Regions from separate parts of the Brevibacillus borstelensis genome, predicted to be linked through region 2. Evidence: predicted binding sites of a transcription regulator. Region 2 holds the regulator's gene; the other holds the start of a gene.
The links. Region 2 encodes LexA, which represses DNA repair genes until DNA is damaged. Its sites were predicted from a motif close to CGAACATATGTTCG; they were not measured.

Region 1 (4,834 bases), 590 kb from region 2:
CCTGGCTATGGAAATCAGGTCGCCAAAAGGTGAACGATCAAAACACCTTCGGTATTTTCATCAAATTATTAAACAAACTCCCTCTGCTGTTCGTTCAGCGAGGGAGTTTGTCTGCAACCTGACCCTTGATTTCTCAAGGGTTTCAGCGTCCTATGTATGGTGATCCGGACTGGGTTCGAACCAGCGACCCCCACCCTGTCAAAGGGAAACAACGCTTTGGCTGCAACCTGTTATAGTCTGATGAAAGCTTATTTTATTAGGCTTTTGAGCGATACCCTTCGGTTTTGTTAGGAACCGTTATGATGATTGGGGACGAATTTCGTCCCCAATTCGTCCCCAAGTGTCCGTCGGATTTCTTACAGATATTGAAAGCAAAGACCCGTCTCCGATTAATGCAGAGACGGGTCTACAGCTTCTTATTTGTTGAGCCACTCCATATACGAAATCATCTGTCCGGGATCAAGCCTTGATTCTTTGGTGTAAATTTTATCTGGGGGCCCTATCTGAGATGTCAAAAATACGAGTAAGTTGTCGAACTGTTGGTAATCACCGTTTCCAACCGAGATTTTCATATTTTTCGGTTGTAAGTAACAACGTACGTGGTCCCAGTACTCTCATCTACAAATTGTGCTATCGCTTCTGGTTTTTTAAAAACAACAAAAATAGCTCCAATGATCCTACTTCTTACATCCATTGAATCAAATGAGGTAAGTACATTTGACACGTTGCTCTCCCCTTTATGGAATTACGTCAATGATTGCTTCCATCTGAATCCACCGGCTCTCCTCATCGTTCACCAGTTTAACCCGCCGGCTGTTTTGATCCATCCACTTGATCACGCCCCACATGCTGAAGATTTTGCCCAAGTCCTCTTTGACTGGCTGCCACCAGGTGATGGTGATTGCATAGTCCTCGCGGGCCGAGTCTCTGATGAGGTAATGAAATGACTCAAGCTCGTCTTGCTCGAGTTCCGGCATCTTTACCAGCTTCATATCCTCCCTGTGCTGCAGATACAGCTCGCGCTGCTCTGGCAGCACAAATCGGGATGCTGCAAACATATTGTCTATTTTGCTCGCCATGGATGATGGACTCCCCTTTCCCAGGCTTCCAGCAGCACAATTTTGTCTGGCTGCATTCGGTCCCACTCGATATATTCTTCCCGCTTCAGGACTTCCAGTACCTCCATGATTCCGCCGCGAGAACGTCCCGTTTTAATGCACAGCTCATCTATGGTAGGTGTACGACTCCTCCCGGCAGAATAGTTGCCGATGATACGCAGGACCTTCCTTTCGATATCAGACAGCATGTCGGGTCACCACCGGGGCGACTGCGAGGATGTTGGCGATTGTAAAGACGCGGTTCGCCCGTCGAGCGAAGCAGTACGCTTTGACCCGGTCATCGGTCATTGCGTGCAGTCGCAAGGTTCGCTTGCTCGTCTGGCCGCGACGATCTATGTAGATAATCTCCACTAGCTGGCCAGCATTGAGGTATCGTTGTAGTTCACGATGCATACTCATCCCCCGTTCAATTCGTTGATACACGGACAATCTTTGCAACGTCGATCCAGACACTACCGTGTATGTTCTCCAGTCGAATGCGGCGATTGGATGTGTCAATTTTCTGCACAACGCCGCATACTTCCCGAATCTCCCCAAGCTTCTCTTTGACCTTCACTGGATGCCACCAGCGCACGGTGACGGTTTTACCCTCTTTCTGACTCTCCGTGATCATGTAGCCATACTCCATCAGTTCGTCTTCGTCGACATCAGGACGTTTCACCAGTGTGGTTTCGTCAATAAGCAAAGCCATGACGGCACCTCCAAACAAGAACATTTGTTTGTATTTTACAAGAACATTTGTTCTTGTTTCAAGACAAAAAACTTGTGAATTGGGATAAAATTTTCACATCGAAAAGAAAGTCCTTTGTGAACAGGGTGTCATTTCCCTACCAAAGATATTCCATATATCGCCAAAAAAGGGCTTATGGTGTAAAATTATGTCGGAGGATGGTCATGAGAATGCTCTTAAGACCTATTACAAAGGAGGGATATATATAAGCGAAACTGTACAAAAGGGGCAGATTGAAGAGTATGTTTCGATGCCAGTGCATGACTACATCAAAACAAGGCTTGATGACCAAATAACTTGGTATGACAACAAAAGCATATCCGCTCAACGGAAATATAAACGTCTCCAAGGAGCCGAAATTGTCTTGGCTGCTATGATCCCATTTCTCAGTGGATATGCTGACAAGCACTGGTCCATTCCTTTTGCGATTTCCTTAATGGGAACACTTGTTGTGATTATCGCCGCACTCACTAGGCTAGGCAAATACCATGAAAACTGGATCGAGTATCGATCTATTTGTGAGTTGCTTAAGCACGAAAAATATTTATACCTGACTGGTACAAGCCCATATGAAGAAAGAAACTTTCAGCTCCTGGTTCAAAGAGTCGAAAGTTTCATTTCTTCCGAAAATTTTAACTGGTCGCAACTTGCTACCTCTACCGATGAGAAGAAAAAGCATATCAATCGTTAACTTTCTCATAAGTTTGCTCAAAGATTTCAGGTTTGCAAGGATACTGCTCACCCGCAACTCCAGTAATGACCCAGTCTCCCGGTTCAGCCTTCATTAAGCCTTCCAGAGTTTGAATGGTCACTGCCGTAGTGGTTTGATAGGCTTCTATTGTTACTGGCTTTTTGCGGTACTTACCTGCATTTAATTTTCCCATATACCATCCCTCCAATATGAAAAAAACTTTAAAAGTAAGGAGAGTGATGCACGATGGCAAAAACATACAACATTTTCATTAGTCACGCATGGAAGTATTCCGAGCACTATAATAAAGTGGTTCAGTGGCTTAATGAAGCCCAGTCAGAAGGTACCTTCAATTGGAAAAATTATTCTGTCCCCGAACATGATCCAGCTATCGACCCGAATACCGAAGTTGGTAAAGCACAACTGAAAGCAGCCTTAGACTCTCAAATTAAACCTGCGTCGATTGTTATTATTCTTGCTGGCATGTATGTTGCCCACAGTTATTGGATTGACTTTGAAATTGACACAGCTAAATCGTATGAAAAATACATTATTGGCGTCAAACCATGGGGTCAAGAACGTATTCCCACAAAAGTTTCTGATAATGCAGACATTATGGTTGGCTGGAACAAAAGCTCGATTGTAAATGCAGTTGCTGCAAGGTAATAATTTGAATGAGGTGTTTGAAAATGGTATTTAATCCTCCAAATCCAAAACCAGGTCCAGGGCCGATTCCAGGACCTAAGCAACCAAGTTATCCACCAAGTCCAATGCCGCCATCTCGACCGATGCCTCCAATCAAACCTCCAAGATAACTCATCTCAAATTGATTATAACTCCGCCGCCAATTTCTTACCAGCGACAGGCGGCGGATGACTTTCTCTCCCTTTAATTCAACACTACAGTTTTATTTGTCTGCACCCACTTTACCGACAGCCCCGAGGATAGCCGCCAACTCTCGATCCGGTGAGTATGCGAATCCGAACACGATTTGTTATATTAGGGTTTGCTGAACGAAGCGCGTGAAAAACTGGAGGATATCATCGACACGTTGCATGCTCCGTTGATCGGTCATGCCCGCAAACCACGGACATATCGGAAGATAGCACGAAAACAGTTCCTGGCCGTGGCCAAACAGCATCGGGCAAGCGGCAAGGTCATTCGTCGAGCGATCGGCAAGCAACTTCAGTATGTTGCACGTAACCTTCGAATCATCCATGACCTGGCCTCGCAGCAGTCATTGTAGATTCTGAGCCGGAAACAGTATCGCGACTTGCTTGTGATTCAAGAACTGTATCGGCAGCAACGCATCATGTTCGAGCGAAGGTCGCACCAGATTGAAGATCGAATCGTGAGCATCAGTCAACCACACGTTCGCCCGATCGTACGCGGCAAAGCGAAAGCCCGTGTGGAGTTTGGTGCCAAGGTATCTGTCAGCATGGTACACGGCTATGCTATTTTGGAACGCCAATCGTGGGATAACTTCATACGAGGGCGTAACGCTGATCGAAGTGCTTGAAGCGTACAAGAGGCACTTCGGCTTTTACCCGAAGGCGGTACTGGCCGAGCAGATTTATCGCAGGCGGGAGAACCGGGCTTTTTGCCAAACACATGGCATTCGTTTGAGCGGTCCGGCGCTTGGCCGTCCGGTACAAGGCGAAGAAGCGACGGAACAACGGCGAGTCGCAAGACAAGATGCACGCCAACGCAACGCCATTGAAGGCAAATTTGGTGAGGGTAAGCGCACGTATGGGCTTGGCCGTATTCGAGCATGCCTTGCGAAGACAAGCGAAACCGTCATCGCGCTGCAACTCCTGGTGATGAACCTCGAGCGCAGGCTGCGGGATCTTTTTGTTTCGTTGATGAAACAACTGTTCACGGTAAAATTCCCAAGCTTCCGGGTAATTTGTGCCCTTTGAGAGTCGTTCAGCACACCCTAATTCTGCTTCTAACATCTCCTGGATGGTGTCTGCGAACAGCTCTTTTATAGCTGATTGTACATCCTCCATCGACTTCATGTTCTTTTCTTTAATCCACTGCCTGAGTTGCTCTTTCGGTATGAGGGTCATAAAAACATCCCAACCTTTCTAATCAAATTGTAAATTAGTAGGTTGAGAGTTTACACTAAATATTTTATAGACTGTGAATGTCAACCAAAATGTTGACCACAGTGCTCATCAAAAAATTGACCACCATGGCAAAAATCAATCCACCCGTCGGGTGGGTAACTTTTTCATGATCACGATCTTTGAATGCTCTGTTTAAAGCGATAACTGTCCCCATTCATTGCAAAGA
Region 2 (4,834 bases):
TGGGATGCTGCTAATAAAGATTAACCCCCTTTACAATGCAAAATTTAGAACAAAATACCTAAAATATGTTTACAGATGTGTATATTAATGGTTAAATAAAAAATTATTAACATATTATTTGATGGTTGGGTTTAATGAAATGCGGACTTAATCCAGCGTATGCACACTAACTCGGGTTTTTACAAAAATGATCATTTCTTTTCTGAAGTCCGTTTAAGAAATGATTATTGATAATAACGAGGTGATATTATTAAAAAAATTGCGATTTCCATTGTGTTGTCGACAATGATGATGATTTGGGTTTTTATTTTTATGATCTCAGATCTAATTCAACAATTGGATTTTGGGCCAAACAAAATTGTAATTACTGATTATCGAGTTCCAGGATTCTTTGAACCCGTTTGGCTTCCCATTTATGTTGGATTCGTGTACATTTTATATCAGTCTCTTAAAAAAAAATCATGATTTGCCGTCTTCAACTGAAATCTAACCAATAAAAGGTAAAACGACAAATCTAGCAATCCAAAAAAGATGACTTCCGAAGTATCCAGAAGTCATCTTAATTTTATGCCCGCATAAGGACACACAAGTTGTCTGAGTTTACCATTATTCGTATTTCCGGTTTACGGCCGGCGTTTAGGTCGGTTTATTTGCCATCACTTGCTTAAGCTGTTCATTCGAATATCTTTCCAATTCAAGTAAAGCCTGATAAGGATCATCTCCGACAATCCCGTAATACAGAGCGAAAGCAGGCTCCGTTTTCAGCCCCCGTTCTTTCAAAGCCCGAATCTCTTTTGCTGCTTCTTGCCCAGACAGCTGGAGCAGCCGTGCTTCGATCATCATATGCCGGTAGGCGTTTTGCTCTGTGACAGGAATCGGTTGAGCAAAACACTCCAATTGAAAACCGCGATACCAAAAGGAAGCAGTCGCCGTAGGGATGTTGCGGATTTCTCGGCGGTCTTGTGTGAAACGGTCCAAATGCCCGTATTTTTCTTTCAACACATGGCCAAACCGATCCAGGTCGGCTGTCGTACAGATCAAATCAAGATCGCTGTCCTCAACATCAATATCGAGGGGGATCGTTCCGCACAGAACCGGTTGATACTCTTTGAGCCCATCAAAGATTCCCAAGCTGTCGAGGACTGCCCAGGCTTCCCGCTGCCGAGGGGTTCCTTTTTTCAGGTAGGAAGGGTCAAACCAATCTCGCTTCGTTTGAGAATGCATAGCCATTTTCTGTCCTTTCAGATTATCTTTCTTTTATTTGCAACTCTGCAGGGGAACAATGAGGGACGAGACCATCTATGTTCCGATTCGACGTTTGGCTTTACGACTCGCAGAAGAACCGAGTATATACAGGTTTCTGTCAAAATGTAGCGAGTCGATGGAAACGAAAACCGCACTTTATCGTATACCCTATACAGAAGGGAGTGTCAATGGATGGAGATCTTGTTGTGGATCGTGATAGCGGCCTTGTTTATCCTCAGTATTGCCGGAATCTTTTTGCCGGTCATTCCTGATACGATTTTATTGTGGGGCGGATTCTTGCTGTATCACTTTTTTATTGCTGATCCGGGTGCCGGACTTCCGGCCTCCTTCTGGTGGGGAATGGCGGTCTTAAGTGTTCTTCTCTACGGTGCGGATTTACTCACCAACATGTACTTTGTCAAGAAGTACGGGGGCTCCAAAGCGTCATCGTGGGCAGCTGCACTGGGGATTTTGCTCGGGGTGATTTTGTTCCCCCCATTTGGCATGCTGATCATGCCGTTCGTGCTGGTCGTTCTGGTGGAAATGCTGATCCAAAAGCAGCCGTTTGAACGGGCTGTTAAAGCGGGAGTGGGTTCGCTCATCGGTTTTTTGGGCAGTGTGGTCGTAAAAGTTGTTCTTCAGGTAGTGATGATCATCTGGTTCTTTGTCGCACTGTAAGTGGGATTCGTAGGAGAAGGACCGATCAAAGAATCGAAGGGAATGAAAAGAAGAGGCGTCCGCGAGGCAATCGCGAACGCCTTTTTTGCTGTCAGGGTGGAAAAGGAAAGCTTGTCGTAGTCGATTTGCGTTTTTCAAAGAGTCCGCCATAAGGCATGGCTCATCCAAGCAACGAAATCTCTTATTCTAGTGAATCAAGCGGTACACGCCAATCACTTTCCCCAGAATCGTTACAGAATCCAGAATAATCGGCTCCAATGTCGCGTTTTCAGGCTGCAGCCGGAAATGGTTCTTTTCCTTGAAGAAACGCTTCACGGTTGCCTCGTCCTCTTCAGTCATGGCGACGACGATATCACCGTTATTGGCCACATTCTGCTGGCGAACGATCACGTAGTCTCCATCCAGGATGCCAGCCTCGATCATACTGTCTCCGGACACGCGCAGCATGTACACCTTGTCCGATGTCACGATGCTGTCAGGGAGTGGGAAGTAATCCTCCACCTGCTCGACAGCAGTGATCGGCTGACCCGCAGTCACCTTTCCGATCACCGGTACGCGTACAACAGATACGTCAAAGTCGTCTTGAAAGCGCTCCTCTTCTTTCAGCAGCTCAATCGCGCGGGGCTTGGTAGGATCGCGGCGGATGAGCCCCTTTTTTTCCAACCTGGCCAGATGGCCGTGAACAGTTGAACTGGATGCCAGACCGACAGCCTCCCCGATTTCACGGACAGATGGGGGATAACCCTTGTCCCTTACTTCTTTGCGGATGAAATCGATGATGGCTTGCTGTCTATTGGATAGCTTGGACATAGACCACACCTCTATCTTCTCGAACATGTTTTCTATATTATACCATGGGATCCTGCGTTCGACAAACATAAGTTCGTTTTTTTCTTGACATGAACAAGTGTTCGCATTATGATGAGAACAAGAAGATAGAACGTACGTTTGCAGGGGGATGAAATAATGAGTACAATGACTGTATCTAATCGCTTCGCCAAAGAAGAAAGAAAAACTGCTCGTTTTGGCATTACGCGTGGACAGGCCATTCTGTTTTTTGCCGCTTTCACTCTCTTTTTTTACACTTTGACAGAACTAGTGTTCGCTTCTGGGGATCATACGGTACAACAAGCTCAAATGATCCAACCAGTAAAGGAAATCGTCGTCCAACCGGGAGACAGCTTGTGGGAGCTGGCGGTCACCTACAAGAGTGACCCGAAAATGGATGTTCGCGATATGGTATATGCGATTCAAAAATTGAACAAGCTGGAAAGTGCCATTATTTATCCAGGCCAATCGATTCAAATTCCTGTCGGGAATTGACAAGCTGCAGCTTTCCCTTGCTTCGTTGCCGAGATGTGATATAATAGAGCGGCATTCATTGAAAGCGAGGGGAAACGGCTTTGGTATCAGACGCGGAAATCAAACGGATCAACGAGTTGGCCAAAAAATCTCGTGAAGCCGGGTTGACTGAAGAGGAAAAACAGGAACAGAAAAAACTGCGGCAAAAATACATTGATGCTGTGAAAATGTCGCTTCGCTCCAATCTCGAATCGATCCGCTACGTGGAAGACCTCGAGGATAACAACCCCAAACACTAAAACGCACCATTTGACATAAAAAGAAGACATCCATGCTTTTTGCCAGGATGTCTTTTTGTTCCATACAAAAAAGGAGAGAAGGGGGGATTGCCATGATGGCATGGCTGGCTGTTGCCGTAGGAGGAGCCGTCGGTTCATTGCTACGCTATGGTCTCGGTCTCGCAATGAACCAACCCGGATTGCCGGCAGGGACATGGCTGGCCAATGTCTCCGGTTCTTTTCTCATCGGACTGCTCTATGCGTGGGGAAAGGAAAAAGGATTGATGTCTTTGGAGATGTACCTTCTGTTTACAACCGGGCTGATGGGGGGATTTACTACGTTCTCTACCTTTTCGCTTGAGGTGGTAAGCTTCATCGGAGATGGGCAGATCGGCAGAGGGCTGTTCTATGCAGGCGCCAGTGTTTTGGCCGGCCTTCTTGCTTGCGGTTCAGGGATCTGGATCGGCAGACAAGTGTGGTAAACAGGCAAGATATAGCGGGATAAGACGGGCAGGCGTCAACGAGAACAAAAGAGAGCCAATCCGGAAGCAACATCAAATCAAAGAAGAGGGCATTGGAAGGCTACGAGGAAACAAAGAAGAGCCCGTGCCCGGAAACCATGTGGAAATAAAACCGGACTTCTCCTTGCGATGCTGAACCTGACAATTTGGAAAGGAGGATATAAATGACTGTACAGCACCCGGACTACGAGCATGAACAGAAGAGACTCGATGAAACACGCTCTATTATCCAAAAGGAAGTGGACACTCTTCGGAAAGAGGTTAAAGAGATTACGGACGATTATGTGAAACAGGTCGTCAACTACAAAAAAGGAAAAGAGCTTCGCTACCTTGAGGACCAAGGACTGGAAAAGCCGTATTTTGGACGAGTGGACTTCCTGAAAGACGAGACATACGAGTTGGACAGCGTATACATAGGAAAGAGGGGCATCGTTCGGAGCGACACATTCGATTCAATTGTCGTTGACTGGCGTGCTCCCATTGCCAGTTTATATTACAGCGGCGAGAGCAAGGATGCGTACTTCCGCAGCGGCAGGGAGATTGTGCGAGGCGAAGTCCGCCTGAAGCGAAATTTTGCCATTGAGGACGGGAAGATTACAGGGATATACGATGGAGCGCTCAAAGAGACGATTCATCGCGAAGTTGGCCATCCGGATGAATTTTTGCAGGAAGGGTACATCGATGAGTTCCTGGCAGCCAACCTGAATCAGACGAACGACAGCAGATTGAAGGATATCGTAGCGACGATCCAGTCGGAGCAGAATGACATTATTTGAGCAGACAAGGATCGCCCGGTTGTCGTTCAAGGGG

Region 1: a site for LexA is predicted at 1,827-1,840, ahead of V5G20_RS09920 (YolD-like family protein). Genes of this name have one in related genera too.

What each region holds. Positions count from the first base shown of each region.
Region 1 is NZ_CP144922.1:2,142,467-2,147,300, reverse strand. It holds gene V5G20_RS09940 (IS1182 family transposase) at 1-122, shown strand, start outside; gene V5G20_RS09935 (YolD-like family protein) at 738-1,079, opposite strand; gene V5G20_RS09930 (hypothetical protein) at 1,064-1,306, opposite strand; gene V5G20_RS09925 (WYL domain-containing protein) at 1,296-1,511, opposite strand; gene V5G20_RS09920 (YolD-like family protein) at 1,525-1,809, opposite strand; gene V5G20_RS09915 (DUF4231 domain-containing protein) at 1,997-2,539, shown strand; gene V5G20_RS09910 (PGDYG domain-containing protein) at 2,529-2,732, opposite strand; gene V5G20_RS09905 (TIR domain-containing protein) at 2,786-3,205, shown strand; partial or broken gene V5G20_RS09900 (transposase) at 3,546-4,458, shown strand; partial or broken gene V5G20_RS27110 (IS256 family transposase) at 4,477-4,608, opposite strand; partial or broken gene istB (IS21-like element helper ATPase IstB) at 4,779-4,834, opposite strand, start outside.
Region 2 is NZ_CP144922.1:2,734,648-2,739,481, forward strand. It holds gene V5G20_RS12845 (DUF4269 domain-containing protein) at 637-1,230, opposite strand; gene V5G20_RS12850 (DUF456 domain-containing protein) at 1,438-1,923, shown strand; gene lexA (transcriptional repressor LexA) at 2,110-2,733, opposite strand; gene yneA (cell division suppressor protein YneA) at 2,890-3,246, shown strand; gene V5G20_RS12865 (DUF896 domain-containing protein) at 3,327-3,524, shown strand; gene crcB (fluoride efflux transporter CrcB) at 3,617-3,985, shown strand; partial or broken gene V5G20_RS12875 (HelD family protein) at 4,189-4,834, shown strand, end outside.